DNA from 4 places in the Micromonospora sp. NPDC005413 genome. Region 4 is predicted to be linked to each of the others. Evidence: riboswitches for the same ligand, from Rfam matches in the RefSeq annotation. Region 4 holds a riboswitch; each other region holds the start of a gene.
The links. A riboswitch is a leader RNA that binds a small molecule or an ion and turns the genes downstream of it on or off. The one in region 4 is predicted to bind cyclic di-AMP.
Positions count from the first base shown of each region.

Region 1 (7,552 bases), on a different contig from region 4:
CAACGTATGAAATCTATATCACGCATACCTTGACGCGACTTACGGTGCGTGTGACGGTGGAGCGCGGGCCAGCGCCCGCCGTAGAACCGGCTGAAGAGTCGGTTGACCAGGTCAGATGCGTGAAGACGAGGTGCGGGGATGAGTCAACCCGGGACACCCGGTGGGCAGCCGGGTCCGCAGCGGACCACCGACCGGGCGTCTGCGCCCAGCGAGCCGACCCGGGCGTACGCCGAGCTGACCGCCGGCAACCAACGCTTCGTCAGCGGTGCCCCACGCCATCCCAATCAGGATGCGGGGCACCGTGCTGCCGTGGCCGACGGGCAGCACCCGTTCGCGGTGATCGTCGGCTGCTCCGACTCCCGCCTGGCCGCCGAGATCATCTTCGACCGAGGGCTGGGTGACCTGTTCGTGGTCCGTACGGCCGGGCACACCGCCGGCCCGGAGGTGCTCGGCAGCGTGGAGTACGCGGTGACCGTGCTCGGCACCCCGCTGGTGGTGGTGCTCGGCCACGACTCGTGTGGCGCGGTGCAGGCGGCCCGGGAGGTCGTGGCGACCGGCACCCCACCTCGTGGGCACCTGCGGGCGGTGGTCGACGCCGTGCTGCCCAGCCTGCGCCGGGCCGAAGCCGAGGGCGTGGACGACATCGACGACATCGTCGACATCCACATCGCGCAGACGGTCGAGACGCTGCTGGGGCAGTCGCCCGTGCTGGCCGACGAGGTGGCGCAGGGGCGGTGCGCGGTCGTGGGCGTGTCGTATCGGCTCGCCGCCGGAGCGGTGCGCCCGGTGGCCGCCGTGCCGGCCGGCTTCGCGACGCTCGACGTGCCGGCGGGGTCGACCGACCCGGCCGCGTCCGCCGTCGCCTGACGCGTCGAGGGCCGCCCCGCGACGCGGAACGGCCCTCGACGGGGGATCGTGCGGGTCAGAGCAGCGACATGTGGACGTGGTCGGTGTGGTTCGACGGCCCGCTGTACGAACTCCACCCGGTCGCCGGGAACCAGATCTGCCGGTTCCAGATCACGTAGTAGATGCCGAGCCGGTCGGCGTTCCGGATGAGGAACGCGGCGACGTTGTTGCCGTACGTCCGGGTGTCCTCGTTGTGCCACGGGGCGAAGCCGCTCTTCTGCAGCGACCAGTCGCAGGCGCGGCCCTTCGGGTGCTCCCACGGCCCGCCGGAGCGGTAGCAGCCGACGAACCGGCTGAAGCCGGCCCGCTTGACCTCCTTGTACGCGTGCAGGGTGCGAGGCGTGACGCAGCCGGACGTGGTGGGGTCGTTCTCGCTGCACGACTGGGGCTTCCAGTCACCGTCCGACGTGCGACCCGGGCCGATGCGGGCGACGGGCGAGGTGGCATCCACCAGGCCGCCGGTGAAGCCCTTTCCGCCGACCAGGGAGAGCGCCTTGTCCGCCTCGCTCTTCCGCTTCGCCATCAGGGCGGTCTGCTTCTGCTGTTCGCGGACCTCCGTGTCGAGGGCCAGCTTGGCCTGCTCGGCGCGGGCCTTCACCGTGTTGACCTCGGAGAGCTTCTTCTCGTTGACCATGTTCATCTCGTCGAGCACCGAGGCGCGCTGGACGAACGAGTCGGGGGCGTCGCTCTCCAGCAGCATCGCGATCGCGCCGATCCGACCGGTCCGGTACGCCTGGGCGGCGATCTGCCCGACCTGTGGGGCCAGCGCGTCCAGGTCGGCCTTGGCCCGGTCGACCTCCAGCGCCAACTCCTGCTGTCGCTTCTTGGATTTGTCCAGCTTGGACTTGGCGGCGGAGTAGTCGCGGTTGGCCTGCTCGATGACGTCGTTGAGCAGTTGGGGCTCGCCGTCCTCCTCGTGCCCGGACGGTGTGGGGGTCGTCGGGGCGGCATGGGCCGGGAGGGGCCCGGCGAGCACGGTCAGTGCGGCGATCACGGCCACCACGGGTGTCAACCAGCGGCGTAGGGGTGCCGTCACAATGTTCCCTTCCGTCGACCGCCGACCGGGTTAGCTGACGGGTTCGGGGCGGAAGTGGCCCCTACCGCTGACGCGGATTCACCCCACGTACGCGTACCTGGGTCCCCGGCTCGCCGGTTGGCGATTGGGCGGTGGCACCGCAGGCGCCGCTTCGCGCCTTCATCGGTAACCGGCAGCGAGGTTACCCGAGAGCCGGCCTGGTGAGCTACGCCTTGATGTCGACCAAAAGTGTCATTTCGCCATGGCGTTGAGTGACCAGTGACGCGGTTCTCAGGGCGGATGCCCAAACTGGTCACGCTGAGGAGTGTCACCATGCCGTATCTGTGCTCCTGTTCGACTCCGGCCACCGGTCGGTGGCGGTGGGTGGGGGTGGGGTCCGCGTCGGATCCGGCTCGCCGGGTCGGCCTGTTCGCGGTGAGATGAATGCGGCCAGTGCCTCCGCCCGGGCCGGCTGAGGTCGCGGGGCGGGAGCGTCGGCGGACGGAGGGGCATCCGTGCGCCCGGCGGCGGTCACCACCGCGGCCAGCCCGGTGGTCAGTGGCACGGCGGCGATCAGACCGAGTGTGGCCACCGCGCTGCGGACGATCTCCTGCGCGAGGAACTCGCTGGTGAGGATCTGCCCGATCGGCCGCGAGTCGGCGGTGAGCAGGAGCAGCAGGGGTAGCGACGCGCCCGCGTACGCCAGCACGATGGTGTTGACAGTGGAGGCGATGTGCGCGCGGCCGACCCGGGTGGCCGCACGGTACAGCTGCAACCGGGTCAGCCCGGGGTTCGCGTTCGCCAGCTCGGTGACGGTGGCCGCCTGGGTGACCGTCACGTCGTCGAGCACCCCGAGCGAGCCGATGATGATCCCGGCGAGCAGCAGGCCGTGCAGGTCCACGTCGCCCTGGAACATCGACAGTGTCGTCGCATCCTCGCTGCCGAAGCCGGTGAGGTGGGTTGCGGCCGTGGCGATGGTGGCGAGCACACCGGTCAGCACCAGGCTCCCCAGGGTGCCGAGCACCGCGACCGAGGTCTGCGCGGTGACCCCGTGCGTCAGATAGAGCACCACGAACATGATGAGGGCCGCGCCGACCACCGCCATCAGCAGGGGTGATTTGCCTGCGCCGATGCCTGGCAGCACGAAGGTGAGCAGGATGGCGAAGCTGGCGGCCAGCCCGGCGAGCGCCGCCAGGCCCCGCCACCGACCGAAGGCGACGATCGCGGCGGCGAAGACCACCGCCAGCCACACCATCGGGGTGCCGCGCTGATGCTCGGCGATGTTCCAGTTGCTGGTGGTGGGATCGGTCGGATCGGTCAGCTCGACCAGGATGACCTCGTCGCCGACCTCGACCCGGGGCGCGCCGGGCCCGTCGGGCACCGGTGTCCGCACCTGCTGGCCGGCGGTCGGCCCGTCGTCCACCCGGACGTCGACCGTGCCGCACGGCCCGGCACCGACCCTCGGTGTGCCCTCGGGGCTCGACGGCACCGGCGGGCACGGCTCGGTCACCACCCGGGTCACCGTGCCGGGGTAGCGCGGCACGTCCGCTCCGCCGTCGGTCTGCGGGGACCCGCCGCGCGGCCAGAGCAGCGCGGCGGCGAGCACGGTGGCGACGAAGAGGGGCACCACCGTCATGACGAGGATCCGTCGTACCCGGGGCGGGGCGGACGGAGCGGGGTGGGTGTGGTCGGAACCCAAGGCGAGACTCCCAACGATCCGGTGCGGGGTACGGGTCAGCGGGCCGGTCGGTTCACCGTTGCCGTGGAAACGCGGCGAGAGGTGCGGCAAATCGCTGGCTGCCGACCGCTCGATCACGGACGGTCAGTGCCCGGCCCGGTCGGCCGAAGGCGCCACGTCGTGGTGGCGCCGGTGCCCGGCTGTGCAGCGGCATACGGAGGGTCATCGTGGAAGATGCTAACCAGCGCGCCCCGGGGTTGCAGGTCGCGACGGAGTGTCGGGTGGTCGAACCGGCGGAGCCGGGCCTGGGTGGCGGGCCACAACGTGGTGGCGCTCAACGCGCAGTTGCTGCGCCGGGTCCGTCTCGACCCGGCGCCGGACTGAGGGCTGTCAGCCGCGCTTCATCAACCGGCCGACTGCCGCCATCATCTCGGTGGCCATCTCGTCGGCCCGGCCCTCGGCCGCCCCCTCGTGCATGCAGTGCCGGGCGTGCCCGTCGAGCAACCCCAGCGCCACCTTGTCGAGTGCGGCCTGGATTGCGGAGATCTGGGTGAGCACGTCGATGCAGTAGCGGTCGTCGTCGACCATCTTCTCGATGCCGCGGACCTGCCCCTCGACGCGACGGAGCCGCGTGAGCAGCTGGTCCTTGCTGGCGGTGTACCCGCGGATCGGGGTGGGTGCGGTCATGTCGACAAGGATAGCGTACCCCTGGGGGGTATGGTACGGTCGTCTTCTCGCCGGATACCCCCACCGGGTACCGGTAACGTGCAAGGGCAGAGGTCCGCCTTCGGCTTACCCCCTGGGGGTATAGGCTTCGGAGGCGGCGAAGGGGGACGTTCCGATGATCAACACGACATACCAGGTGCAGGGCATGACCTGTGGGCACTGCGTCAGCGCGGTGAGCGCCGAGGTCGGTGCCATTGAGGGCGTGCGTGACGTCCAGGTCGACCTCGCGGCCGGCCGGGTCACCGTCAGCAGCGACCAGCCGCTGGACACCGGGGTTGTCCGGGCCGCTGTCGACGAGGCCGGCTACGACCTCGTCGACGCGTGATCGGAGGGGCCGGCATGCGCACCGTGACGAGATTGGCCGGGTTCGTCGTAGGTCTGGCGGCGGTCTTCGGCGCGACCTACGGGGTCGGCCGGCTGGTCGACCCCGCCCCGGTCGCCGACAGCCGGCACGACGGCGGTGCCGTCCACGCGACAGGGGAGCACGACGAGGCGACCGACCGGCTCCCCGGCGGCCTGCTGGTCTCCGACCGCGGCTACACCCTCGAACCGGTCGACGCCCCGGCCGACGAGTTCGCCTTCCGGGTGACCGGGCCGGACGGGCGCCCGGTGACCCGGTACGACGTGGCGCACGACAAGCGGATGCACCTGATCGTCGCCCGACGGGACCTCTCCGGCTTCCGTCACGTGCACCCCGATCTGGCCCCGGACGGCACCTGGCGGGTCGACACCCCGCTGGCCGGCCCCGGGCAGTGGCGGGCGTTCGCCGACTTCACCCCGACCGGGGGCGAGCCGCTGACCCTCGGCGTGGACGTGACCGTCCCCGGTGAGCTGACCGAACGGCCGCTGCCCGCTCCGGCGACCAGCACCACCGTCGACGGCTACACGGTCACCCTGACCGGTGCGCCGACGCCCGGCCGCACGTCACCGTTCACCCTGACCGTCAACCGGGACGGGCAGCCGGTCACCGACCTTGAGCCCTACCTGGGCGCGTACGGGCACCTGGTGGCACTGCGCCGGGGCGACCTGGCGTACCTGCATGTGCACCCGGACGGAACGCCCGGCGACGGGCGGACCCAACCCGGCCCGGCCGTCACCTTCCTCGCCGAGGTGCCCTCGGCCGGCAGCTACCGGCTCTACCTCGACTTCCGGCACGGCGGGACGGTGCACACCGCGGAGTTCACCGTCGTCACCGGCACTCCCCCGGCCGGCACTCCAACGGCCGACGCCCCGCCGACCGGGGGCGACCCCAGCGGACCCGCACCGACCGGCGGCGCCGACCACGGCACCCCCGGGCACGGGCACAACTGACGGGACCAGACGATGACCACCACCAGTAGACCGTTGCCTGCGGTGCCGAACCGGATCCAGTTGGCGATCGGCGGCATGACCTGCGCCGCCTGCGCCGCCCGGATCGAAAAGAAGCTCAACCGGATGGACGGGGTGAGCGCCACCGTCAACTACGCCACCGAGAAGGCGACCGTCCGGTACTCCGACGGCGTTACGCCGGACGACCTGATCGAGACCGTGCGGAAGACCGGCTACACGGCCGCACCGCCGTCGCCGCCCGCCACCACCGAGGAGCCGGTGGATCCGCTGAAGGGCCCGCGTACCCGGCTCTGGGTTTCGGTGGCACTCAGCCTGCCGGTGGTCCTGCTGGCCATGGTCCCGGCCTGGCAGTTCGACTACTGGCAGTGGCTGTCGCTGACCCTGGCCGCCCCGGTGGTGGTCTGGGGTGGGCTGCCGTTCCACCGGGCCGCCTGGACCAACCTGCGGCACGGCGCGGCAACCATGGACACGCTGGTCTCGCTCGGCACCCTGGCCGCGTTCGGCTGGTCGCTCTGGGCACTCTTCCTCGGTGACGCCGGAATGCCCGGGATGACGCACCCGTTCCGCTTCGACATCACCCGCACCGACGGCGCCGGCAACATCTACCTGGAGGCCGCCGCCGGGGTGACCGTGTTCATCCTGGCCGGCCGCTACTTCGAGGCCCGATCCAAGCGGACCGCAGGTGCCGCCCTGCGCTCCCTGCTCGAACTCGGGGCCAAGGAGGTGGCGGTGCTGCGTGACGGGGTGGAGACCCTGATCCCGGTGGACCGGCTCGCCGTCGGTGACCGGTTCGTGGTCCGCCCCGGGGAGAAGATCGCCACTGACGGGGTGGTCGACGAGGGCACCTCCGCCGTCGACGCCAGCATGCTCACCGGTGAGTCGGTGCCGGTCGAGGTAGGCCCGGGCGACGGCGTGGTCGGCGCCACCATCAACGCGGGCGGGCGGCTGGTCGTCACCGCCACCCGGGTCGGCGCGGACACCCAGCTCGCCCGGATGGCAGACCTGGTCGAGCAGGCGCAGAGCGGCAAGGCGGCCGTGCAGCGTCTGGCGGACCGGATCTCCGGCGTCTTCGTGCCGATCGTCATCACGCTGGCCGTCGGCACGCTCGGCTGGTGGCTCGGCACCGGGGCCGGCCCGACCGCCGCGTTCACCGCCGCGGTGGCCGTACTGATCATCGCCTGCCCCTGCGCGCTCGGCCTGGCCACCCCGACCGCGCTGCTGGTCGGCACCGGCCGGGGTGCTCAGCTCGGCGTTCTGATCAAGGGGCCGGAGGTGCTGGAGTCGACCCGGCGGGTGGACACCGTGGTGCTGGACAAGACCGGCACCGTGACGACCGGCCGGATGACCCTGGTGGACGTGGTGCCGGCGAGCGGCGAGGACCGGGCCGAGCTGCTCCGGCTCGTCGGCGCGGTGGAGGCCGCCTCCGAGCACCCGATCGCCCGTGCGGTCGCCGCGGGTGCCGCCGAGGCCGGCGCGCTGCCCCCGGTGACCGGCTTCCGCAACCTCGAAGGGCTGGGCGTGACCGCCACGGTTGACGGGCGGGACGTGCTGGTCGGCCGACCCGGGCTGCTGCGTGAGCGCGGGATCGACGTACCGCCGGAGGTCGAGTGGGCCGTGAGCGACGCGGAGGCCGCCGGCCGTACGGCGATCGTCGCCGGCTGGGACGGGCGGGCCCGGGGCGTGCTCGCGGTCGCCGACGTGGTCCGGCCGACCAGTCGGGCGGCGGTGGCCCGGCTGCGCGCGCTGGGGCTCACCCCGGTCCTGCTGACCGGGGACAACACCACCGTGGCCCGCGCGGTCGCGGCCGAGGTGGGCATCGACGAGGTGATCGCCGAGGTGCTGCCGGCCGGCAAGGTCGACGTGGTCAAGCGGCTTCAGGCCCAGGGGCGCTCGGTGGC
Region 1 covers NZ_JBEXEV010000022.1:92,345-99,896, forward strand. The annotation lists gene ABZS37_RS21940 (carbonic anhydrase) at 139-867, shown strand; gene ABZS37_RS21945 (hypothetical protein) at 923-1,942, opposite strand; cyclic di-AMP (ydaO/yuaA leader) riboswitch at 1,947-2,083, opposite strand; gene ABZS37_RS21950 (YibE/F family protein) at 2,250-3,620, opposite strand; gene ABZS37_RS21955 (metal-sensitive transcriptional regulator) at 3,990-4,286, opposite strand; gene ABZS37_RS21960 (copper ion binding protein) at 4,441-4,650, shown strand; gene ABZS37_RS21965 (hypothetical protein) at 4,665-5,636, shown strand; gene ABZS37_RS21970 (heavy metal translocating P-type ATPase) at 5,649-7,552, shown strand, end outside.
Region 1: it holds a riboswitch for cyclic di-AMP, as region 4 does, so the genes downstream of both, ABZS37_RS21945 (hypothetical protein) here and ABZS37_RS25480 (transglycosylase family protein) in region 4, are expected to answer to the same signal.

Region 2 (7,552 bases), on a different contig from region 4:
CCCACCGTGGCCCGGTGGGGGTCCCACCGCATTGCTCTCCCCGAGGTGCCGACCATGGAGACCGTCGTCTTCTACCAGTTCGTGACCGAGGTGCCGCAGGCCGCCGCCATCTGGTCGGCCCTGTTCCTGCTGACACTGGGCGTACTCATCGTGCTGGCCGCCCGCCCCGAGCGGGACCGGCCCACGGACGACCCGCTCCCGACCGCGCCCACCGCCCGGGAGTTGGCCGCGGCCGAGGCCGTCGACCTGCGCCGGTACGCCGAGGAGGTGGCCGTCGCCGCAGCCGGCGCGACCAGGACCGCACGGCGGCGCCGCGTGGCCTGGCTGACCGCCCAGGAGCAGATGGAGCGGGCCTGGGCCGGGTACGACGAGGCGGACACCGCCGCCCGTCGGTTCGCGGGCACCGGGGCGCTACCCACCCCGCGAACCCCCCGCACCCCCGCCGAGTACGCCTCCCGGGAGCGCTACCTGCATCGCGCCGCGGCGGCGGCGCACTGGCGGGGCGACCTGACCATGGCGCAGTTCGGCGACGTGTTCGGGCACCGGCACGGCTGGGATCCCCGGCGGCACCCGGTCGAGCAGGAGGTGCTGCTCAGCCGGGCGATCCGGGACGCGAGGCTGGCCGACTACCAGGCCGCCGCCACCCGGGAGCGGGCCGCCTGGCGGGACGCGGAACTGGCCGCCGAGTCGGCCCGCACTCTCGCCGAGGAGGCGTACGCGGCGGCGGACCGGCTGCGGCCGAACCTGGTCCCCGCCCGCCGGGCGGCTACCCGGGCGCTCCGTCCCGCACTCGTGGCACGCTGGCGTCCAGCTCGCGCGGGTTGAACCCGATCCGTTATGTGAGCCCGGTCATGTCAATGGCGAATCGGGCGTCGGGCACGATCGGCTCGATTTTCCCCGTGATTGTGGCCGCATTTTCGGCGGCCTGTCCGGTTGTCGCCCGCAGGCGTCACCGTAACCGGTTGTCCCATCGAGTCACATCATCGGCAATACGCGCAGAAATTGTCGCGCCGATTGGGGTTTACGCAGGTGAACCCGGCTTGGCAGGGTGAGAGCCGGCCAGTACTGTCGTCCTGTCCGGTGCGGTAACCGTTCGCAAGAGGCGACGCCGCACCGACCCGCTCAATCGTGATCTACGAACCGGGGACCCATCAGAAAGTCCGGGGTGAATCCGCGAGCCACGGCCCGCGGTAGGGCGATCTTCCCGCCCGAATCCGTCAGCTAACCCGGTAGGCGGTGTCGGAAGGAGTTCTATCCTCGTGCAGCACCTTTCCATCCCTCGGTTGTTCCCTCGCCTCCACGGCGAAGCAGTGCCCCCGCTCATTCGTCCAGTGACGGTGAGCTGACCCCCCGGGTCACTGCCTTTCCCGCCCGGCCGCGCCGGGCGTTCCCCTGAGCGGTTCACCATCCGCGGACCACGGTCCGCGCGCTGGCGCCTGCCCGGATGCCGGTCCGGCCCCGGTGTGCCGCTCTCCCCCTGATCCGTGGAGGACCCCGTGAAGCACACCCTGAAGCGTCAGCTCCGCCGCCTCGCCACCGAGCGCCCGTACCAGATCGTTGTCGCCTCCGCCGCGGCACTCGCGATCGCCAGCACCACCGGCGCCCTGCTCACCAGCGCCGACGACGCCCCGGCCAGCCAGCACACCGTGACCACGGTCGCCGAGATGCGCAGCGACACCGCTGCCTCCCGCAGCGAGGCGCGCGACGCGTCCCCCTCGGCCAGCGCCGCACCGACCACCGCCGCCCCCGCGCCGGCCACCAGTGCCGCGTCGCCCGCCGCCAAGGCCAGCAGCAACCCGGATCTGACCCGCAAGCCGGAGCCGCCGAAGCCGCCCGCGACCAAGGTGCTCGACTACGACTACCAGGCGCAGAACACGTACTACAACTGCGGCCCGGCTGCCACCCGTAACGCTCTCAGCGCCGCCGGCATCAACCGCACCCAGGATGCGCTGGGCGCCGAGCTGGGCACCACCGAGATGGGCACCAACTCGGCCCTGGACACCACCCGGGTGCTCAACGCCGAGGTGAAGGGCTCCCCGTACCGGACCCGGATGTTCGCCGGCACGCCCAGCTCGGCCCAGATGGACCAGCTCCAGGCCGACGTGGTCAAGGCGATCACCGACGGTCGCGGTGTGGTGGCCAACGTCGTCGGCGACGCCACCGACACCAACGGTGGCTGGCACTCCTACGGCGGCGGGCACTACATCGCCGTGGTGGGTTACAAGGACAACGGCCGGACCGTGCGAATCGCCGACTCGGCCAACGCGGCCGACCCGTCGTACTGGATCACCACGATCGACCTGGCCAACTGGATCGCCAGCCGGGGCTACTCCGCCTGACCCAGGCACGCAGGCCGTCGCGGGCGCCGTCCCCCACAAGGGGCCGGCGCCCGCGGCGTCTCTGTCGGTGCGGTCAGTAAGCGATGAAGCCGTACAGCGCGAGGTGGTTCGATTTCGTCCCGCCGACCGTGTGGTCGATGCTGGACGGCTGCACGGCGCCCTTGACGAAGAGATAATCGATCTTGCTCGACCCGTTGGTGGCCTTCGACCCGTAGCCGGTCATGTCGTAGCCGCTCAGCGTGCCGGGTGCGATGCCCGTGCGGTTCGCGTCGATCCCCACGACGCGGATTGTGGAGGCGTTCAGCAGGCTGGTCGCGTCGGCGCCGAGGTGGATGCCGGTGTTGGCGATGCCCCGGTCGCCGTCGCCGGCGCAGGCGTTCTGCCGGTTTTCCTGCGGCAGGTGCATGGTCGCGGCGAACACGCTCGTGCCGGTCGCCTTGATAGTGAACCGGGCCGCGATGGCGCTGGTCCGCTTCCACTTGTGGTAGTCGGTGCTGTCCGGGTCGCTGTTCGGCGGCTTGTACAGCGTGCATCCGGCACCGTTGGCGTACGCCGTGCCGGGCTTGAGCCAGCCCGCGCTCCAGTACTTCGAGATGTCGCCGGCGGCGAGGCTGAGGGTCCTGGTGTTCCAGATGATCCCGTTGGTCTGCTTCTTCTTGAGGTCACCGAGTGACTGGGAGCTGCACTTGTGCGTGCTGCCCCACGGCTCCGGGTCACTCCAGGCCACGATCGCCCCGTAGGTGCCCGCCGGGTAGCCGAACTTGGCCGAGAGTTGGTCGGCGTACGCCTCGGCCTGGCCGGTGCCGCGCACCTGCTGGACGATCAGGATGTCGGGCGCCACCACGCCACTGGTGCCGGTGCGGCCGGCGTCGTCGACCAGGATCGAGGTCAGGTGGTCAGGCCCGGATATCCGGGTGCAGGTCCCGTCGGAGTTGTTCACCACCAGGTTCTCGATGTTGTTGTTGTAGACCCGCAGGACGCGGTCAGCCGCCGCGACAGCGTCGGCGCCCGGGGCGGGGACGCCCGGCGTGGTGCCGAGCGCGGGAGCACTGGGCGCCGTGCCGAGCGCGACGGCCGCCAGGGCCGCCACCAGTGCTGATCGTTGCCTCGTGAGCAAGGCGGGCTCCTCTCCGCGATGGATCGACAGAATGCTCTGCCCTTCCAGGCGGCGAACTCTACAGTGGATCTCCATCGGTCGGTGCCCCCGCACGTGCCGCGGACAAGGGCTCTCGTACCCGTCCGCGAACCGTGGGAGACTGCGGCCGTGGTGGATGAATCGGGTGGTCACGCTGGTCGAAGGCCGGTCCTGCTGCTGCTGCACGGCATGGGGGCGACGGGTGACGTGTGGTTGCCCTGGGCGCCGTACCTTGAGCAGCGCTGGCCCGGGCGGTGGCTGGCACCGGACCTCGCCGGTCATGGCTGGGCGGCACCGCTGTCGTCGTACTCCTTTGCGGGTTTCGCCGGCCGGATCGCCCACGGCCTCGCCGCTGACGACCGGCTCGTCGTGCTCGGGCACTCGCTGGGTGGGGTGGTCGGCCTCGCGCTGGCCGCCCGCACCGCCGGGTTGCCGGTGGATGCGGTGGTCGGTCTGGGCATCAAGGCATCGTGGTCACCCGCCGAGCTGACCCGCGCCGCCGAGTTGGCCGCGCGTCCGGTGAGCTGGTTCGCCAGCCGCACCGAGGCGGCTCGCCGCTACCTGCGGGTCTCCGGACTGGTCGGCCTGGTCCCGCCGGATGCCCCGGTCGTGGACGCCGGGCTGCGTCAGGTCGACGGCCGTTGGCGTCTCGCCATGGACCCGACCGCGTTCGCCGTCGGTGAGCCCGATCTGGCCGCGTCGCTGGCGGCAACCGACGTGCCGGTGGTGCTGGCGCGTGGTGAACACGACCCGATGGTCACTGACGAGCAACTCAAGGAGTACGGCGTACCGGTCGCCACGCTGCCCGGCCTCGGGCACAACGCGCATGTGGAGGACCCGGCGGCCGTGTTGGCGCTGCTGGACTCGTACCGCTGAGCCGTGCGGTCCAGCGGGACAACCGGGCGGCGGCTGCCGCCCTCATGGCCACCGGCGGCCCGAATGTAGTTGCCGGAGCCCCCGTGACAGCCGAATGGCATGCGCCGGCGGGCACCCCCGGGGTCGTCCGGGTTGAGCTCAGCGCAGGGCGGCGATTCGAATTGAGCTAGGCGTCCGCTCCCTTGCCCGGTCGGGCAGCCCGGTCAGGCAAGGGGGGAGAGCTGAGGCGACCGCACGGCCGCAGAGCCCGGCAACGGTGCCAGCTCCCGGCGGGCGGCGGTCAGGAACGCCTCGGCGTACGACTCGGCCGGGAAGTCGCCCAGGTAGCGGCGGCGGGTCGCCCAACGCGCCTCGGCCAGCGGGTCGGTGTCCAGCAGAGCGGTCAGCACGTCATCCACATTGGACATGTCCCGACGCAGTACGTAACCCGACCCGGCCAACGGGAAGCGCTCCACGAACCGGTCGCCCTCGTCGCCCATGTCGGTGACCGTGTACGGCTTGCCGGAGTAGAGGTAATCCGAGACCACCCCGGACACGTCGGAGACCAGCGCGTCCGAGCGGTTGACGCACTCGGTCAGGCTCAGCTCCCGGGCTGCCGCGCCCACCACGTGCTGCCGCCCGGTGCGGGCACGATCGACCACCAGCAACTCGGTCAGCCGGCCCAGTTGCCGGGCCGAGGCCGGGTTCTGCGCGGTGTACGGGTGGGCCCGCAGGATCACCGTCGCGCCGCGCTCCAGCAGCCGACGCAGCAGCCCTTCGGCCACCGGCAGCGAGCAGTAGTCGGCGTCGGCGTGGTGCCCGGTCCAGGTCGGTGTGTAGAGCACGGTTGGATGTGCCAGTCCGCGTACCGGCTCGGGGCGTACCTCGATCGACTCGACCTGCGGGCGGCCCACCACCACGAACTTGTCCGCCGGGATGTGCACCCCGGCGCGGGCGTACCGGTCGATCGCCGCCGGCCCCGCCACGAAGATCCGGTCGAAGATCCCCGACACCGGGTTGGCGCTCGGCGCCTTGTCGCTGTCGCCGTGGTGCAGCTGCACGTGGGTGAGCTGGGTGAAGCGGATGCAGTGGCTGTTCTTCGCCCCGTGGTTGACGTAGAACGCCGCCCGCAGGCTCGGCACCAGCGCCTCGTCCATGGCCCGCAGGGTGGGGCAGTAGACCACCGGTGCGTCGGTGGCCGCAGCGATCGGGGCCAGGAACTCCGGCTCGCGCAGCACGACCATGAACGGCCGGCCGATCCGTTCCAGGTACGGCAGCCACATGGTGACCTGGTATTCCGACCCGGGAGGCGCGGAGAAGTAGAGCAGGAACTCCGGCTGGTGCCGGCGCAACGCACGGGCCACCGGCCCGCCACCGGCCCTCGGCCGGAACCGCCGCCGGGCCAGGTCCAGTGCGACCACACCGGCGCCCGCGCCGACCAGCAGGCTGGCGGCCAGCGCCACACCGGCCGGCAGGGCCAGCGCGGCAGCGAGGGCCATCGCGGCGAGCAGCCCGAGCAGGGCTGTGCCGATCCGGTCGGCGACCAGCGGCGTCCAGGCCCGCACCGGCAGGTTGGCCGCCCGGATCTCCAGGTTGCCGGCGGTGCGCAGCGGACCCACCAGCAGCACCAGCCCCAGCAGGATCAGCCCGGTGGCGACCAGCGTGAGGTCGAGCCCGTCGTCCAGTCGCCGGGAGTAACCGACCAGGACCGCGGCGGCGATCAGCGTCGTCTCCGCGACGAGGTCAGCGCCGGGCCGGATCCGCTGCTCGGCGGCCGAGGCGACCAACGCGGCGACGGCCAGCGCCAGCCCCCAGCCGGTGGCTCCGGTGAGCGCCAGCACGACGAAGGCCAGCACGGCCAACCCGGTGCTCAGGCACCGGGCAACCAGCTTTCGGACCAGGTCGCCGCGCATGTAGCTCCGTTCGTGGTTGCGCCGTCGGCGTCAGTTCGCAGACGCCGCGTTGGCCGGCGACTCGACCCGACCCGGCCCGGACTGGGCCGGCACGCTCGGCGTGGGCCCGTCACCGTGCGCCCGGCGTACGTCGATCACCTGGCCGGTCAGGTCGGAGATCAGCACGTCCAGCGACGACTGGGCGACGGCCTCCGCGGCGAGCAGGGTGTGCTCCGGCTCCTCGCCGAAGGCCCGCGTCCGCATCGGGGTGGCGGTCCGCTCCGGGTTGATGCAGTTGACGCGTACGCCGACGTCGGCCCACTCGTCGGCGAGCGCCTGGGTGAGGTTGACCAGGGCGGCCTTGGTGGCCGAGTAGAGCGCGTAGCGGGCCCGCCCCCGGGTGTAGGAGCTGGAGGTGTAGAGCAGCAGCTGGCCCTTGGTCTGCTGGAGATACGGAAGGGACTGGCGGGCGATGGTCACCGGGCCGACGAAGTTGACCTGGAGCAGCCGGTCCATCGTCTCCTCGTCCATCTCGGCGAGGGCGCCCTTCTCCAGGATTCCGGCGGTGACCACCACGTGGTCGATGCGGCCGGTGGCCTCGAAGGCGGTCTTCAGAGCGGCTTCGACGTCCTCGGCGCGCTCCACGTGGGTGCCGGTGGTGGAGCGGCTGAACGGGAAGACCTGGGCGCCGAAGCGACGGGCCAGCTCGGTCAGCTCGTGGCCGATGCCGTAGCTGCCGCCGAACACCACGATGGTGCGGCCGGTCAGCTCCTCGCTGTAGCTGCGGTGGTCGGTCAGCCGGGGCGCCTGCGCTGCCGCGAGCTGGAAGAGCTTGTCCGCCAGGTGCACGTCGACCGGGTGGGTGACCTTGATGTTCTCGTCCGAACCGTCGATCACCTTGATCGGGGTGCCGGGCAGGTAGCGCAGCACCACGCCGCAGTCGTCGGTGGCGGCGAAGTGGGGGTCATCCTCGGCGATCCGGTACGCCTCACGGATGGTGGGGGAGCGGAACGCCTGCGGGGTCTGCCCGCGGCGCAGCCGGGAGCGCACCGGAATGTCGGTGATGCAGTCGTTCTCGTCCACCTGGATGATCGTGTCCGCGGACGGGATGGCCACGTCCACGGCGTCGTAGGTCCAGAGCGCGTTCACGCACTCGCGCACGATCCGGCCACTGAGCAGCGGACGCACCGCGTCGTGGAAGAGGATGTTGCAGTCGGCCGGGCCGACCGCGTCCAGCGCGATCCGGGTGGTGGCGTTGCGGGTGTCGCCACCCTCGATCACCTTGGTGACCTTGCGCAGGCCGGCCTTCTCGACGATCTGCTGGGCGTCGT
Region 2 covers NZ_JBEXEV010000003.1:196,900-204,451, reverse strand. The annotation lists gene ABZS37_RS06735 (hypothetical protein) at 55-825, shown strand; cyclic di-AMP (ydaO/yuaA leader) riboswitch at 1,110-1,251, shown strand; gene ABZS37_RS06730 (C39 family peptidase) at 1,485-2,339, shown strand; gene ABZS37_RS06725 (hypothetical protein) at 2,413-3,429, opposite strand; gene ABZS37_RS06720 (alpha/beta hydrolase) at 3,604-4,350, shown strand; gene ABZS37_RS06715 (CDP-glycerol glycerophosphotransferase family protein) at 4,554-6,242, opposite strand; gene ABZS37_RS06710 (bifunctional cytidylyltransferase/SDR family oxidoreductase) at 6,273-7,552, opposite strand, start outside.
Region 2: it holds a riboswitch for cyclic di-AMP, as region 4 does, so the genes downstream of both, ABZS37_RS06730 (C39 family peptidase) here and ABZS37_RS25480 (transglycosylase family protein) in region 4, are expected to answer to the same signal.

Region 3 (6,850 bases), on a different contig from region 4:
CGTCACCCAGACCAAGCAGCAGAACGACCTGGCGGCCAAGAAGAAGCAGATCGACGCCGAGATCAAGCAGCTCGAGGCGTCGATGCCCAAGACCACGGTCGTGACCGCGGCCTGCCCGACCATCAACGGAGTGGTCAGTGCGGCCGCCCGTACCGCGATCAGGACCGCCTGCGGGAAGGTCGGCAAGCCGTACGTCTGGGGCGCCACCGGCCCGAACTCGTTCGACTGCTCGGGGCTGACCCAGTACGCCTACAAGGCCGCCGGGATCAGCCTCACCCACCACACCGGTGACCAGTGGAACGAGGGCAAGGCCATCTCGCGAGCCGACGCCCGCCCCGGTGACCTGGTCTTCTTCTTCGCCGGCCTGAGTCATGTCGGGCTGTATCTGGGCAACAACCAGATGGTGCACGCCCCCCGGGCCGGCAAACCGGTGCAGGTGTCCAGCATCAACACGATGCCGGTCGCCGGGTTCCGCAGACCCGGCTGATCCCCACAGGCACGACGACGGCCCCCGGTCACCGACCGGGGGCCGTCGTGGTTATCGGTGGAGCGCGTGGCGTCTCAGCGGGGCGCGCCCACCGGTGACGGCAGCAGCTGCACGTCGGCTAGATCGACGTACATGATGCGGTGGCCGAACTGGATCTGCGCGTAACGGTTCTGGCCGCGGATCACCGTCCAGTCACCCGGCGAGGAGCCGTCGAACGTGCTGGCCCGGTAGTACTCGCCGGCCAGAACCGCGCCGACGGCGTACCGCTGCCCGGCGGACAGCGTGTACTGGAGTGGTGAGATCGCCTGGTAGGGCACCCCGGCCGGGTAGGCGGCCTGCTCCGGGTACGCCCGCCCGTACACCGGGATGGTGGCCCGTCCGGGCTTCGGGGTGGCCACCACGCCGACGGTCCAGCTGGCGGTCGGCGCGGACGCCGGGTTGTGGAACCAGGCCCGCTGACCGAGATACCAGATCGCCGTCCAGTCGCCCTGCCGGCCGGCGAGCGCGTACGTCTGACCGGCGGAGGCCCGGGCGCCGTGATCGGACACCTCCATCGTGTTCGGGGTGCCGTTTGGGCGGAGCGCGATGTCGTTGACCAGTGGGGCGTCCGCGGACGGCGCGCTGCGCAGCACCACGGCCGAGGAGCCGCGTGGCGCGCACGGCACGCCGACGGTGACGCAGCCGATGAACGCCGGCTGGTTGGTGGCGTAGTCCGGGTCGATCCGGACCAGCCCGGTGGCCGGGGTGCCGGTGTCCAGCCGAGGGGCGTGCAGCAGGTCGAAGTAGTGCGTCCAGTCCCAGTACGGGCCCGGGTCCCAGTGCATCCCGCGCACGGTCGAGGCGACGGTGCCGGGCACGTTGTCGTGGCCGATGATGTGCTGGCGGTCCAGGGGGATGCCCAGCCGCAGCGCCAGGTGCCGGACCAGCTTCGCCGAGGTCCGGTACATCGCCTCGGTGTACCAGGTGCCCTGCGCCGCGAAGCCCTCGTGTTCCAGGCCGATCGACTTGGCGTTCACGTACCAGTTGCCGGCGTGCCAGCCGACGTCCTTGGTCTTCACGTGCTGGGCGACGTGCCCGTCGACCGATCGCAGTGAGTAGTGCCAGCTCACGTACGTCGGGTCCTGGACGAGTTGCAGGGTGGTCGCCCAGCTCGCCTCGGTGTCGTGGATGACGATGTACTCGATCTTCTGCCGCGCGGGCCGGTCGGAGAGGTCGTGGTTGCCGTAGTCGCCGTCGCCGAACGCCTCGTAGGGCGCCGGGATCCACTCGCAGGAGATGGTGCGAGGGCATTCCAGCCCGTCCGGGCGAGCCAGGCGGCGCAAGCCCAGCCGGTCCAACCAGGAACGCTGCGGCTGCACCGCGCGGGCCGGCAGCGTGATGCGCTGGCCATCGTCGGTCACCCGGGACTCGCCAGCGCCGATGGTGGTGAAGACCTCGTCGGCGAAGGCCGCCGCGGCGTCAGCGCTGTCCGCGCCGGCGTAGCGGGCCACCGCGCCGTACCAGGCCGCCGGGTCGGTGTCGGCACCGACCGGCGCGCCCAACTCCCTCTGGTACGCCCCGAGCAGCGCGGCCCCGCCCCGGATGTTGACGCCCGCATCGGTGCGCAGTGCCTCGGGGGCGGCGCCGGTCAGCGCGGCGGCGGCGTCCACGGTCTGCAACGCGGCGGCGGGCGGCGCGGGATCCTCGGCCGGCCGGGGGGCGGGCAGCCTCGCGGAGCGGGAGTCGTCGCCGCGTGGGTCCTCGGTGCCGGCGTCGTGGTGGCCGCGCCCGGGCAGGGCCGCCACGTGCCGGGCGTCGGTGAGGTGCATCGGGCCGTAGCCGCCGCTGGTGCTCGGTGTGCCGGCGTTGCTGTCCCAGCGGGACTCCAGATAGGAGACGCCGAGCAGCACGACGGTCGGCACACCGTACTCGGTCGCCGCGGCGGCGTACTGCTGCTGGCGGTCGACGGTGGGCGCGGCGGCGGCCGGGCCGGAGGGTAGCGGCACCGCGGTCGCGGCGGCGACCACGGCGGCGGCGAGCAGTGCGCGCCGGCCGGTCGACAGGGTTGAGTGGCGCATCGAACCCCCTAGATGTTGCGAGTGAAGGTGAGGTCACCTTCGCGCCGCCCGGGAGTCTGCGTCAATACCTTTCCATGTATCGAGGTATTTGGAAAAAAATCTTCACACACGGTCGGTGACCCTTTCGGATCGGTACGGAGTGTCACGGCCGCACGGGTTGCGGATCGGTAACAGCCGTCTCTACTCTGGTCATTTGTCGGCCCGATAGCAGGTCCGCCCAGCCCGGGCGGTAACGGACCGACACCGCCGAGTCGCTTCCGAGCGAACCGGGGACCCAGGTTCTCCCGGGGTGAATCCGCAGCCATTGCGGTAGGGCGCCAACTTCCCGCCCGAACCCGTCAGCTAACCCGGTAGGCGGTCAGGAAGAAGGAGTACGGAACCCGGTGGCACTCCATGCCCCGCGGCCGTCGTCCGAGCGGTCGGCGTCAGCCGGCCCGACGTCGATCGTGCCGCGCCCACGCTGGTCCCGCTTCACCACGGCCCTCGCCGCACTGGCCGGCGTCGCCGTCGTCCTGACCGGCAGCGCCACGGCGGCCCACGCGGACCCGTCCGTCGCCGAGATCGAGCGCCAGATCGACGCCGACTGGAACAAGCTCGAACCGATCATCGAACGGCACAACGCCACCCGAACCGACCTGGCTGCCAAGCGCAAGCAGGCCGACGCGCTGGCCGCCCGGATCGCCCCGCTGGAGCGCGAGGTCGACGCGGCGATGGACAAGGTCAGCGCCATCGCCGTCCGTGCGTACAAGGGCGAGAACGTCTCCACCGTCAACGCGATGTTGGGCAGCCGGTCACCCAGCGAGGTGGTCGGCCAGCTGGAGATGCTCGACCGGTTCGCGCACAACCAGCAGCAGGACGTGCGGCAGGTCGCGGACCTGCGCGACGAGCTGGCCCAGCAGAAGGCGCCGCTGGACGAGATGGTGGCCCAGCTGACCCGCACCGAAGCTCAGTTGGCGGCGAAGAAGAAGCAGATCAACGAGGAGATCGACCGGCTGCAGAAGCTGCGCCTCAAGGTGTATGGCAACGGTGGCGGCGGTTCGCTGCGCCCGGCGCCCTGCCCTGGCAGCTACCCCGGCGGCGCCGCGGGCACGGCCGTCAAGTTCGCCTGCGCCCAGATCGGCAAGCCCTACGTGTGGGGCGCCGAGGGCCCGAACTCGTACGACTGCTCCGGGCTGATGCTGGCCGCCTGGGCCAAGGCTGGCGTGTCGCTGCCGCACAACGCCGCCGCGCAGAGCCGCGTCACCAAGGACGTCAGCAAGGCCAACCTGCGCCCCGGCGACCTGGTCTTCTACTACAGCGACATCCACCACGTCGGCATGTACGTCGGCGGTGGCTGGGTGGTGCACGCCTCGCAGGCTGGTCAACCGGTCAAGATGAAGAAGGTCGACGACGGCCCGATCCACAGCTACGGCCGCCCAGGCTGACCCATTCCCGACGCATGAGGGCCCGTCGCGATCCGTTCGCGGCGGGCCCTCGTCGTGCGTTCAGGGATCAGCGGGTGGGCCAGGCGCGCCAGTTCTGCCAGGCGCGGCTCGGCGTCGGCCCACGTTGGCCCTGGTAGCGCGAACCGTAGACCGCCGAGCCGTACGGGTGCTCGGCCGGCGAGGAGAGCCGGAAGATGCAGAGCTGCCCGATCTTCATGCCCGGCCAGAGGGTGATCGGCAGGTTCGCCACATTGGAGAGCTCCAGCGTCACGTGACCGGAGAAACCCGGGTCGATGAAGCCGGCGGTGGAGTGCGTGAGCAGCCCGAGCCGGCCCAGTGAGCTCTTTCCTTCCAGCCGGCCGGCGAGCTGGTCGCCCAGCGAGATGACCTCCAGCGTCGAGGCGAGCACGAACTCCCCCGGGTGCAGCACGAACGGCTCGCCGTTGGGCACCTCGACCGCTGAGGTCAGGTCGTCCTGCTGCATCGCCGGATCGATGTGGGTGTAAAGGTGGTTGTTGAAGACCCGGAACAGTCGGTCGAGTCTCACGTCGATGCTGGACGGTTGGACCAGGGTGGGCTCGAACGGCTCCAGGCCCAGCGTGCCGGCCTTGATCTCGGAGACCAGGTCGCGGTCGGAGAGCAGCATCGGACCACCATAGCGAGGTAGGCGGTGACCAGCGTGTCGAGGTCGCTCTTCGTACATTTGTTCGATAGAATGCCCACATGGCTTCCTGGTCCGACTTCGCCGCCGACGAGCCCCGACTCGCCGACGGGATCCGCGTTCTCCTTCAGCAGTACGGGCCGGGCTTCGGCTATCTGGCCACGGTCCGCGCCGACGGTGGGCCCCGGGTCCATCCGGTCTCCCCGGTCATCACCGACGAGGGCCTCTTCTGCTTCGTCATCGACTCTCCGAAGCGCCGTGACCTCGAACGGGACGGCCGTTACGCGCTGCACTCGTTCCCTCCGGAGGAGAGCGACGACGAGGCGTACGTGGCGGGGCGCGCCCATCCGGTGACCGACCCGACGCGGGTGGCACGGTTGGCGCAGGGCGCCCGTGCGGAGCCGCAGGTCGACTGGCGGCTGTTCGAGTTCACCGTCGACGTGGCGATGCTGACCCGCCGCGAGCAGCACACCGCGGGCATTCCGGGTCTCGCGCCGGGTCGGCCGGCCGTTCGGGTCTGGCTCGACCCGCACGCCCCGTCGGCGGCGGCCGCGCCGCTCGTCGTACCGCAGACGCGCCCGACCCGTCTCAACCGCGACGTCCAGTACACGGCCGCCTGACCACGGCCGGACCCTGAGGCGGAGACGCCGGTGCCGACTCCGTCACGACGGAGCCGGCACCGGGTGTACGCGGAAGAGTTACGCCGCGCGGTACGCGTTCCACGCGGTCAGCATGCGGGTCGCCTGCCCCGGGGTGAACTGGTACATGCACGAGTCGTAGGTGTAGTCCATGAAGTTGGTGATCGGGTCCAGCCCGGTCGCCGAGCAGGTGTTCCGCCCGGTCGGGCACTGGTACGCGGGCGACGCCTCGGCCGGGGTGTCACTGACGCTGTCACCCGAGCCACCGCAACCACCCTGGAAGGTGTGGTACAGGTTCAGCCAGTGCCCCACCTCGTGAGTGCCGGTGTCGCCCTGGTTGTAGTTGGTCGCGGTGCCGCCCGGCAGGGACTCGTTCAGCGCGACCACGCCGTCCATGGTGTTCAGGTTCCGCTGCGGGAAGGTTGCCCAGCCCAGCAGGTCGTTGCTCAGCTCGCCGAGGTAGATGTTGAGCGTGTTCTTGCCGCCCACCCGCAGCGAGGACTTCATCGACCGCTCCGCCGACGAGCCCTGCACGATCGGGTACCACGACGGGTTCGTCACCCGGTTGATCTTGTCGAGCCGGAAGGCGAACGCGGTGACCGCGCCGCCGGTGCCCCCGGCGTACGCCTGGTTGAGCACACTGATCTGCGAGGTGATCAGCGAGTCCGGGATGTTGCCGCCGGCCCGGGTGCTGTTCTCCTGGATCACGTGCACCACCACCGGGATGGTGACGGTGGCCAGCGCCATCGCGCCGGCACCCGTGCGGAAGCTGGCGCGCTCGCGCAGCGCCGCCGCCAGGTCGGCTTCCCGCTGGCGGACCTGCGTGGCGGTCAGCTCGTTCGGGTCGTGCTTGGCTGCGGCACCGGGCTTCGCCCGGGCGTTGGCGTGGCTGTCGGCGGGCTCCACGCAGGCGCCGCCGGGCGCCGCCGAGAAGGCCGAAGCGGCCGGAACGACGCCCACCGCAGCGGTGCTGAGCAGCAGCGCGAGGGTCGTCGACGCGACACCGGCGGCACGCCGGGTCAGCAGGTTGGGACGGAGTCCCATGGGCCCACCTCTTTCTGGCGGCGTGGCAGGGGGTGTGTCACGCCGTGGCTGGAAACGTGAGGCAGACGTTACAACTCATCGATCAATTTGAGAACGGCTATATGTTGCCGCCGGGAAACTTCTTTCCTCGGGGGAGGCCGGGCCGGCAGGGCGGCCGTCGCGCGGGGGTACCTGGGTGCACGGGCTCGGTGACTCGGGTACAGTGGTGCCGCTTGCGGGTGTAGTTCAATGGCAGAACATCAGCTTCCCAAGCTGACAGTGCGGGTTCGATTCCCGTCACCCGCTCCACACACGGAAGCCCTGGTCAGGACCAATGGTCCCGCCAGGGCTTCCGTAGTTCTAGGTCGTGCTGAAACAGGGATGGGCCATTAGCGGGCCATTAGGCACCCGCGTGGGGCGGAGTTGAGGGTGGAACGTGACGAAGTGATCGTCGTTGTGCAGCGGCTCATGGAGGGCGACTACACCGACGACGAGGCAAACGGCTGGCTGGACCGTCTCGAACGTGAGTTGGTCTGCCCGCACATCAGTGACCTCATATT
Region 3 covers NZ_JBEXEV010000004.1:251,625-258,474, reverse strand. The annotation lists gene ABZS37_RS08720 (NlpC/P60 family protein) at 1-487, shown strand, start outside; gene ABZS37_RS08715 (peptidoglycan recognition family protein) at 562-2,544, opposite strand; cyclic di-AMP (ydaO/yuaA leader) riboswitch at 2,779-2,915, shown strand; gene ABZS37_RS08710 (NlpC/P60 family protein) at 2,928-3,968, shown strand; gene dcd (dCTP deaminase) at 4,036-4,614, opposite strand; gene ABZS37_RS08700 (pyridoxamine 5'-phosphate oxidase family protein) at 4,692-5,249, shown strand; gene ABZS37_RS08695 (zinc metalloprotease) at 5,328-6,311, opposite strand; tRNA gene ABZS37_RS08690 (tRNA-Gly) at 6,526-6,599, shown strand; gene ABZS37_RS08685 (e9imm peptide) at 6,720-6,850, shown strand, end outside.
Region 3: it holds a riboswitch for cyclic di-AMP, as region 4 does, so the genes downstream of both, ABZS37_RS08710 (NlpC/P60 family protein) here and ABZS37_RS25480 (transglycosylase family protein) in region 4, are expected to answer to the same signal.

Region 4 (7,552 bases):
GACCCGGGCAGCAGCGGCCGGACCTGCGCGGCGTCCCGGGCGTTGTCCAGCAATATCAGCATCCGTCGGCCGGCCAGCAGGCTACGGTACAGCGCTGTCTGCTCCTGCGGGTCGAACGGCAGCTCCCGGGGCGACACCCCGAGCGCCGTCAGAAAGCCGCGCACCACCTGCTCCGCGCTGCGCACCACGCCGCTGTGGCTGTAGCCCTGCAGGTTGGCGTAGAGCTGCCCATCGGGGAAATGCTCGACCACCCGGTGCGCCCAGTGCACGGCCAGCGCCGTCTTGCCCACCCCGGCCAGCCCGGAGATCACCGCCACCGGCACCGCACCCGGATGCGCCTCGGCAGCCGTCCGTAGCGCATCCAGTTGGGTCAGCTCCGCCGCCCGTCCGGCGAAGCCCCGGACGTCCGAGGGCAACTGCGCCGGGACCGGGTGTGCCTGGTCCAGCCGCGCGACGGGGCCGGCCGCAGTGTGCGTCGGGGTCGGCTCGGCGGGGGGTGTCGGCACGGTGATCTCGCCGCGCAGGATGGCCTGGTGCAGCTGGCGAAGCTCGGTGCTCGGGTCCGCGCCGAGCGCGTCGGCCAACTGGTCCCGTAAGCGGGCGTAGTACGCCAGCGCCTGTGCGCTCCGCCCGGCGGCGGCCAGCGCCTGCAGTAGCGCGGCGGCGACCGGTTCGTCGAGCGGGTCGTCGTCGGCGAGCCGGGTCAACGGGTCGATCACGGCCTCCGGCTCACCCCGGCGCAGCAGGCTGCGGGCCCACTGCACGACGGTTTCGGTGTGCCGGCGGTGCCAGTCCTGCCGGACCCGGGCTGCCCATTCGCCGGGCAACCCGGCCAGCGGCTCGCCGCGCCACAGCACCATTGCCCGGCGCAGCAGCGCTGCCCGCTCCGGGTCGTCGTCGGTTAGCTCGACGGCCCGCTGCCGTAGTGCGTCGAAGTGCTGTCCGTCGACCGTCTCCGGCGGTAGGTCCAGCAGGTATCCGCCGGAGCGGCGGACCAGCGCGTCCGGCGCCCCGGCAGCGGTCAGCACCCGGCGGATCCGAGCGAGGTAGACGTGCAGGTTGTGCCGGACCCGGGGAGGCGGGGAGTCACCCCAGACCCGATCCACCAGGGATTCAGCGCGAACCGGCCGGCCCACGTCGACCGCCAGCGCGGCGAGGACGGCGCGTTGCCGGGCCGCTCCCGCGTCGATCAGTTGGCCGTCCGACCACACCTCGACTGGTCCGAGGATTCGAATCTCCATGAATCGCCGCTCGCCCCCGTGCCGCCGGTCGGCCAACCCCGCCGGCACAGCCGGATTGAGGTTCCGGCAGGAATCCGTCGACCTTCCGCGCAGATCATCGTAGGCACAGCGACATCTCTCAATCCGATGTCGGCAATTCGACTCACGGCCGACGCGGTCGTGACGAGACCTGGAGGTCACTCACGTGCGAAGCATTCGGCGAAGGCTCACGTCCGCCCTGGTTGCCACGGTTGCCCTGACCGCCGCGTTCGGCGCCGCCCCGAGCCCGGCCCAGGCTGCCAACTACGCCTGCCCCTCGAACCTGCTCTGCCTCTACGCCGGGATCAACTTCTCCGGTGACGTCTTCTACCTCGACGGGCCGTACAACGGCTGTAACGACGTGACGCTGCCCTCGTACTTCCGCAACAGGGCCCAGTCGATCAAGAACAACCGGGCGTCCGGCACCGTCTCCACCTTCTGGGACAACGCCAACGCCACCGGCCTGCTCGGCTACCAGCACGCCTACGGCTACCGGGCGAACCTGGCGTACGACTCGGCCGCGATCGGCGGCACCTGGAACACGCGTATCGAGGCCGTACGGGTGTGCTGAGGGCCGGAGTCTCCGGTGCGGGGGAGGGACCGGAGACGCCACGACGGCGCCGGTCGGAATCCAACGGGGGATTCCGACCGGCGCCGTCGCGCGGGTCAGCCCGGGTAGTAGCAGACGTTCGGGATGACCGGGCCACCGTTGACCCCGAAGGTCGCGAAGCCCATCCACGCCCGGGTCTGCGGGCCGTACTCGCCGTCCTCGGCGATGTTCGCCCACGCCCAGGTGTCGTTGATCTTTCGCTGTGCGTACAAGACGGCGTTGCGGGTGTTGGTGCCGTACTGGCCGTCGAGCCGCAGCGACTGCGAGTAGCAGTTGTTCAGTGCCTCCTGCAACACCTTGACCGCGCTGTTGGAGTTGCCGTACTTCAGGTAGCAGGTCTTGTTACCGTCCTGCCAGCCGACGGTGGGCACGTGCATCTCACCCGGGTAACCACCGACCTTGTAGTAGGTCAGGCTGGTGCAGGTGGTGGCGGCCTGCGCGGCGGTCGGCGCGAGCGCGGCGAGTCCGGCGCTGGCCAGCACGGTCAGCAGGATGGCGGCGGCGCTGCGGCGCCCGGTGCGGTTCTGGTGGATCGGCATGATCTCCTCCTGAGCGGGCTTGGCTGCTCGGGTCAACCCGGCATGCCCAGAAGCATCGCGACCATCGATCTACCGTTTCTTGCTCGAACGTCAATTCGCCAACAGCGGTTCCAGCGGGGCGGTGACACACACCCGCTCGTCTCGGCACGCACCACCGGGACCGACGTCTGATCGGAAACGGTCCATGATGGTGACTGCACAGACGTCGATCGCTCGCAACCGCTGCGCGACCCGCCCCGCGTGGCCCGGTGAAGAAGTTCACAGGGGGTGGGCGACCGTCACCGAACGTGCCTAACGTCGGTCGGGTTCGCCATTGCGGACACCACGGCCGGCAACGCCAAATCCTGCCCCCGGTCGTCGGAACCCAGTCACCGGGCAGGAGCGGGGGACCCAACGTTCCTCGGTGCATGTCACCTCGGGGTGAAGCCGCCACCGTGCGGCCGGGCTCCTCGGCCCGAACCCGACAGCTCACCTCGCCGGCGTGGAGGAAGCTCACATGACGTCTGTCTACACCCCCCGTCATCGACGGGTCACCACCCGCCGTCTCGCCGTCGGCACCCTGGCCGTCGGTGCGGTCACCGGCGCCGTCGCCCTTTTCGGGCCGGCCGCCCCGGCTCAGGCCGCGGTCAACTGGGACGCGATCGCCCAGTGCGAGTCCGGCGGCAACTGGAAGATCAACACCGGCAACGGTTACTACGGCGGGTTGCAGTTCTCGCAGGGCACCTGGGCCGGTTACGGCGGCAAGAAGTACGCCGCCCGCGCTGACCTGGCCAGCCGCGGCGAGCAGATCGCCGTCGCCGAGAAGGTGCTCGACGGGCAGGGCATCGGCGCCTGGCCGACCTGCGGCAAGAAGGGCGGCTCCGCGACCAAGTCCACCGCGAAGCCGTCGACCAAGTCCACCGAGAAGTCATCGACGAAGTCGACCGGGAAGTCCACCAAGCCGCAGGAGCGGTCGTCGCGCGGCGAGCAGCCGGCGACCCGCAACCACGAGCGCACCGCGCCGACGGCGGGCGACCAGTACCTGGTCAAGCCGGGCGACACCCTGTCGGAGATCGCCGTCACCCACCGGGTGGCCGGCGGCTGGCAGGCCCTGTACGAGCACAACCGGCAGCTGGTCGGCGCCGACCCGGGTCTGATCTTCCCGGGCCAGCGGCTCAGCCTCTGACGGATGACACGCGAACGCTCGGCCGGGTCACCGGCCGAGCGTTCGCGTGTGTGGCGCTGAGCAGCGCCGCGTGTTCGTGGCGGTGCACCCCGCCGTCACGCCGCCGAGGCGGACGCCTTCGACCCGCGATGCGACGCCACCGGGTCGGCGTTGCGGGCCCATCGCTGGGCCGGTACCGCGCCCTTTCCGGGCCAGGCCGTGCCGACATCGTCACTGTCGTCGCCGTCCATGGGCATCTCGCCCGAGGCGGGCGTGCTGCGGGACACGCGCAGAGACTGCTCGGCGCCGGTGCGAGCCGTGCACGGCCAGGACTGCCCGGCGCACTGGAGGTTGCGGCACTGCCCCTCGTCGTCCGGCTCGTGGGCGCTCAGCACGTCGATCGCCAACTGCCAGAGCAGAGGGTCGGTCACGTCGTGCGGGCGCTCGGCGTGACGGCTCGGTCGGTTGCTGGTGTCGTCGGACATCGTGGGTCCCCCCTTGTCAGGCTGTACCCCACAAGGGTCACCCGTCAGCGGCTGGCTAAACCGCCGACCTGCTGTGATGTGTCTCCGGTCGCAGCTCGGTCGCCCGAACTCGGCCCGCAGACCGGTCAATCCGGCAGCAGCGGCATCTCGACGCCCGGATCCCGGCCGAGCAGCACCGCACGGGTGAGCGCCGCCGATCCGAACCGGTCACGGACCGCGTCCACCGCGGCGTCCAACTCCGCACCCGGTTCGCGGTGGAACGGCAGCTCCGGCTGTACCGGGTTGTCGTCCAGATTGCCCACCGAAACACCGACCAGGGTGACACCACGGCGATTGATCTCGGGCAGCGCGGCCCGTAGCAGCGCTCGCGCGGCGGTGAGCAGCGACGTCGTGTCCGCCGTCGCCTTGCCGATGGTGTGTGAGCGGGTCGCCCGGGTGTAGTCGCCGAAGCGCAGCCGCAGCACCACCGTGCGACCGGACCGCCCGGCCGCCCGCATCCGCCGGCTGACCCGATCGACCAGCCCGGCGAGGATGGCATCCAGCTCCTCAGGGGCATGCGGGGTACGGCCCAGCGCGTGCTGGGCGCCCATCGAGCCGCGCCGACGCCCCACCTGAACCGCCCGGGGGTCGCGATTGTGCGCGAGAGCGTGCAGGTGCCGACCGGCGCCCGCCCCGAGCATCGACACCAACGCGGCCTCGCCGAGTCGGGCCACCTCGCCGACGGTACGAATCCGTCGTTCCCGCAGCTTCGCGGCGGTGACCGGGCCGACGCCCCACAGCCGCTCCACGGGCAGCGGGTGCAGGAACGCCAACTCGGCGTCCGGCGCGACGACCAGCAGCCCGTCCGGCTTCGCCACCCCGCTGGCCACCTTCGCCAGGAACTTCGTGCGGGCCACGCCCACCGTGATCGGCAGGTGGACCCGTTCACTAACCTCCCGACGCAGCCGCTCGGCGATGTCGGCCGGTGGCCCCACCAGCCGCCGCAGGCCGCCCACGTCCAGGAACGCCTCGTCGATGGAGAGCCCTTCGACCAGCGGGGTGGTCTGCCGGAAGATCTCGAAGACCGCGCGGCTCGCCGCCGTGTACGCCGACATGCGGGGCGGCACCACGATCGCGTCCGGACACAGCCGGCGCGCCTGCTGGCCGCCCATCGCGCTGCGTACGCCCCGCGCCTTCGCCTCGTAGCTGGCCGCGAGGACCACGCCCCCACCGACGATCACCGGCCGCCCGCGGAGGCGCGGGTCGTCGCGTTGCTCGACCGACGCGTAGAACGCGTCCAGGTCGGCGTGCAGGATGCTGGCGCCGGGCGACACGTACACATGTTCGCATGGCGTCCGACCATTACGGCAGTGAGCTGGGCGAACGCGCGGTCAGTCGAGGCAGAACTCGTTGCCCTCGGGGTCGGCCATGATGAGGTGACCGGCGCCCAGCGGGGGAGCGGGCTCGTGACGACTGAGCCGGGTGGCGCCGTGCGAGACGAGCCGTTCGGCCTCTGCCTCCAGGGCCGCCATCCGCTCGTCACCCGCGAGCCCCGGAGCGGCTCGCACATCGATGTGTACGCGGTTCTTCGCCTGCTTGTGCTCCGGCACCCGTTGGAAGAACAGCCGCGGCCTGGAGCCCTCGGGGTCGACCACCGCTGAGGCGTCGTTACGGTTCTCCGGCGGCACCCCCATCGCCTCCAGTGCCTGCTCCCACGACTCGAAGTCTCCGGGCGGGGCCTGCACCTGGTAGCCGAGCGCCTCAACCCAGAACGCCGCCAACGCGGCCGGGTCGGCGCAGTCGAACGTGATCTGCATGTCGCGGGCCATGTCAGCTCCCTGATTCCTGATCTGGTCGGTCATGATCCCAGCCTCCCGCACCTAGCGGACAGGGTCGTTCCGCAATTCGTGCAACGATCGGCACATGACCGTCGAGGCGACGACCGAGCGGGTGCTGCGTCTGTTGGCGCTGTTGCAACGGCGACCGTCCTGGACGGCCGCTGAGCTCGCCGCCGAACTGGGGGTCACCGACCGCTGCGTGCGCCGCGACGTGCAGCGACTGCGGACGCTCGGCTATCCCGTGCACGCGGCGGCGGGTGTCGGCGGCGGCTATCAACTCGGCGCGGGCACCCGGCTGCCGCCGTTGCTCCTCGACGACGAGGAGGCGATCGCGACGGCGGTCTCTCTGCGGCTCGCCTCGGGCGGCACGGTCGCCGGGGCGGGCGAGGCGGCGCTGCGGGCACTCGCGAAGCTCGATCAGGTGATGCCGTCGCGGCTGCGCGCCGAGGTGCGGGCGGTGCACGGCTCCACGGAGACCCTCATCGGCCCGGTGGCCGAGATCGACGCGGAGCTGCTGATGACACTCGCGCGGGCCTGTCGAGACGCGGTGCGGGTCCGGTTCACCTACGCCGGCCGCGACGGTGGGGAGCGCGAACGGACGGTCGAGCCGATCCGGATGGTCACGACCGGCCGCCGCTGGTATCTGATGGCCTGGGACGTCGACCGCGACGACTGGCGCACGTTCCGCCTGGACCGGATGCGGGCGGCGGTGGCGACGACCTGGCGTTTCCGGGCGCGCGAGCACCCGGACCCGGTCGCCTTTGTACAGCGGTCCGTGACCGAGGCGCCATACCGGTATCTCGCCCGGGTGCGGGTGCACGCTCCGGCCGACCGGGTGCGGGCGTTGGTGCCGCCTCAGGTGGGGCGTGTCGAGGACGACCGCGACGGGTGGTGTGTGCTGGTCGTCGGCGGGGAGAGCCTGGACTGGGTCGCCGCGCACGTCGCCCGCCTGAGTTACGAGGTGGAGGTGCTGGAGCCTCCGGAGCTGCGCGAGGCCGCCGCCCTGCTCGCCCGCCGCCTCTCGGCGATGGCTGGTGCGGCGTCGGAGCGCAGCGTGTAGTGGCGCAGCGGGACCGGGCTGCCGTCGGGCGCGGTCCAGGACGCCGTGCTGGTGCCGGTGCACCGCCATCCGGTGCGCTCGTAGAGGGCAGCGGCCGCAGCATCACTGGAGGCCACGTCGAGCACCAGGTCGGTCCCGCGCGCACTCGCCCACTGGCGGGCCCGGGCCAGCAGCGCGCTGCCCAGCGCCCACCCCCGGGCGGCCGGCGACACGAAGAGACGAGCCACCTCGGCCGTCGGCCGGGTGGGTGGCCCGTCCGCCGGGTCGGGCACCCGGTGCACCGCGACGTGCCCGACGATCGCCGCGTCCGCGTCGACGGCGACCCAGGCGCGCGCCGGGTGCGGCTCGCGTAACCAACGGTGCGGTTCGGCGGGCCAGTTCAGCGGGTACCGATCGACCCGGTGAACCTCCGCGAGCGCCGCGACGCAGCCGTCGAGATCGGTGGCGCGGCGGCGGCGGATGTTTGCGGGGATCACAGCTTTTCGAAAGGGCGGGCGTAGCGGAACTCCCCGCGGATCGACTCCCGCCACGCGCTCATCGGGCGAGCCTGGAAGTATTGCGGGCCCCACGGCTGCGGCGGGGTGACGCCCAGCTCCACGGCCGGCCGGAACCCGAACCGCGGGTAGTAGTCGGGGTGC
Region 4 covers NZ_JBEXEV010000030.1:41,986-49,537, forward strand. The annotation lists gene ABZS37_RS25465 (BTAD domain-containing putative transcriptional regulator) at 1-1,241, opposite strand, end outside; gene ABZS37_RS25470 (peptidase inhibitor family I36 protein) at 1,426-1,830, shown strand; gene ABZS37_RS25475 (peptidoglycan-binding domain-containing protein) at 1,926-2,408, opposite strand; cyclic di-AMP (ydaO/yuaA leader) riboswitch at 2,734-2,905, shown strand; gene ABZS37_RS25480 (transglycosylase family protein) at 2,905-3,573, shown strand; gene ABZS37_RS25485 (hypothetical protein) at 3,669-4,037, opposite strand; gene dinB (DNA polymerase IV) at 4,163-5,350, opposite strand; gene ABZS37_RS25495 (VOC family protein) at 5,408-5,845, opposite strand; gene ABZS37_RS25500 (YafY family protein) at 5,940-6,914, shown strand; gene ABZS37_RS25505 (GNAT family N-acetyltransferase) at 6,809-7,390, opposite strand; gene ABZS37_RS25510 (N-acetyltransferase) at 7,387-7,552, opposite strand, start outside.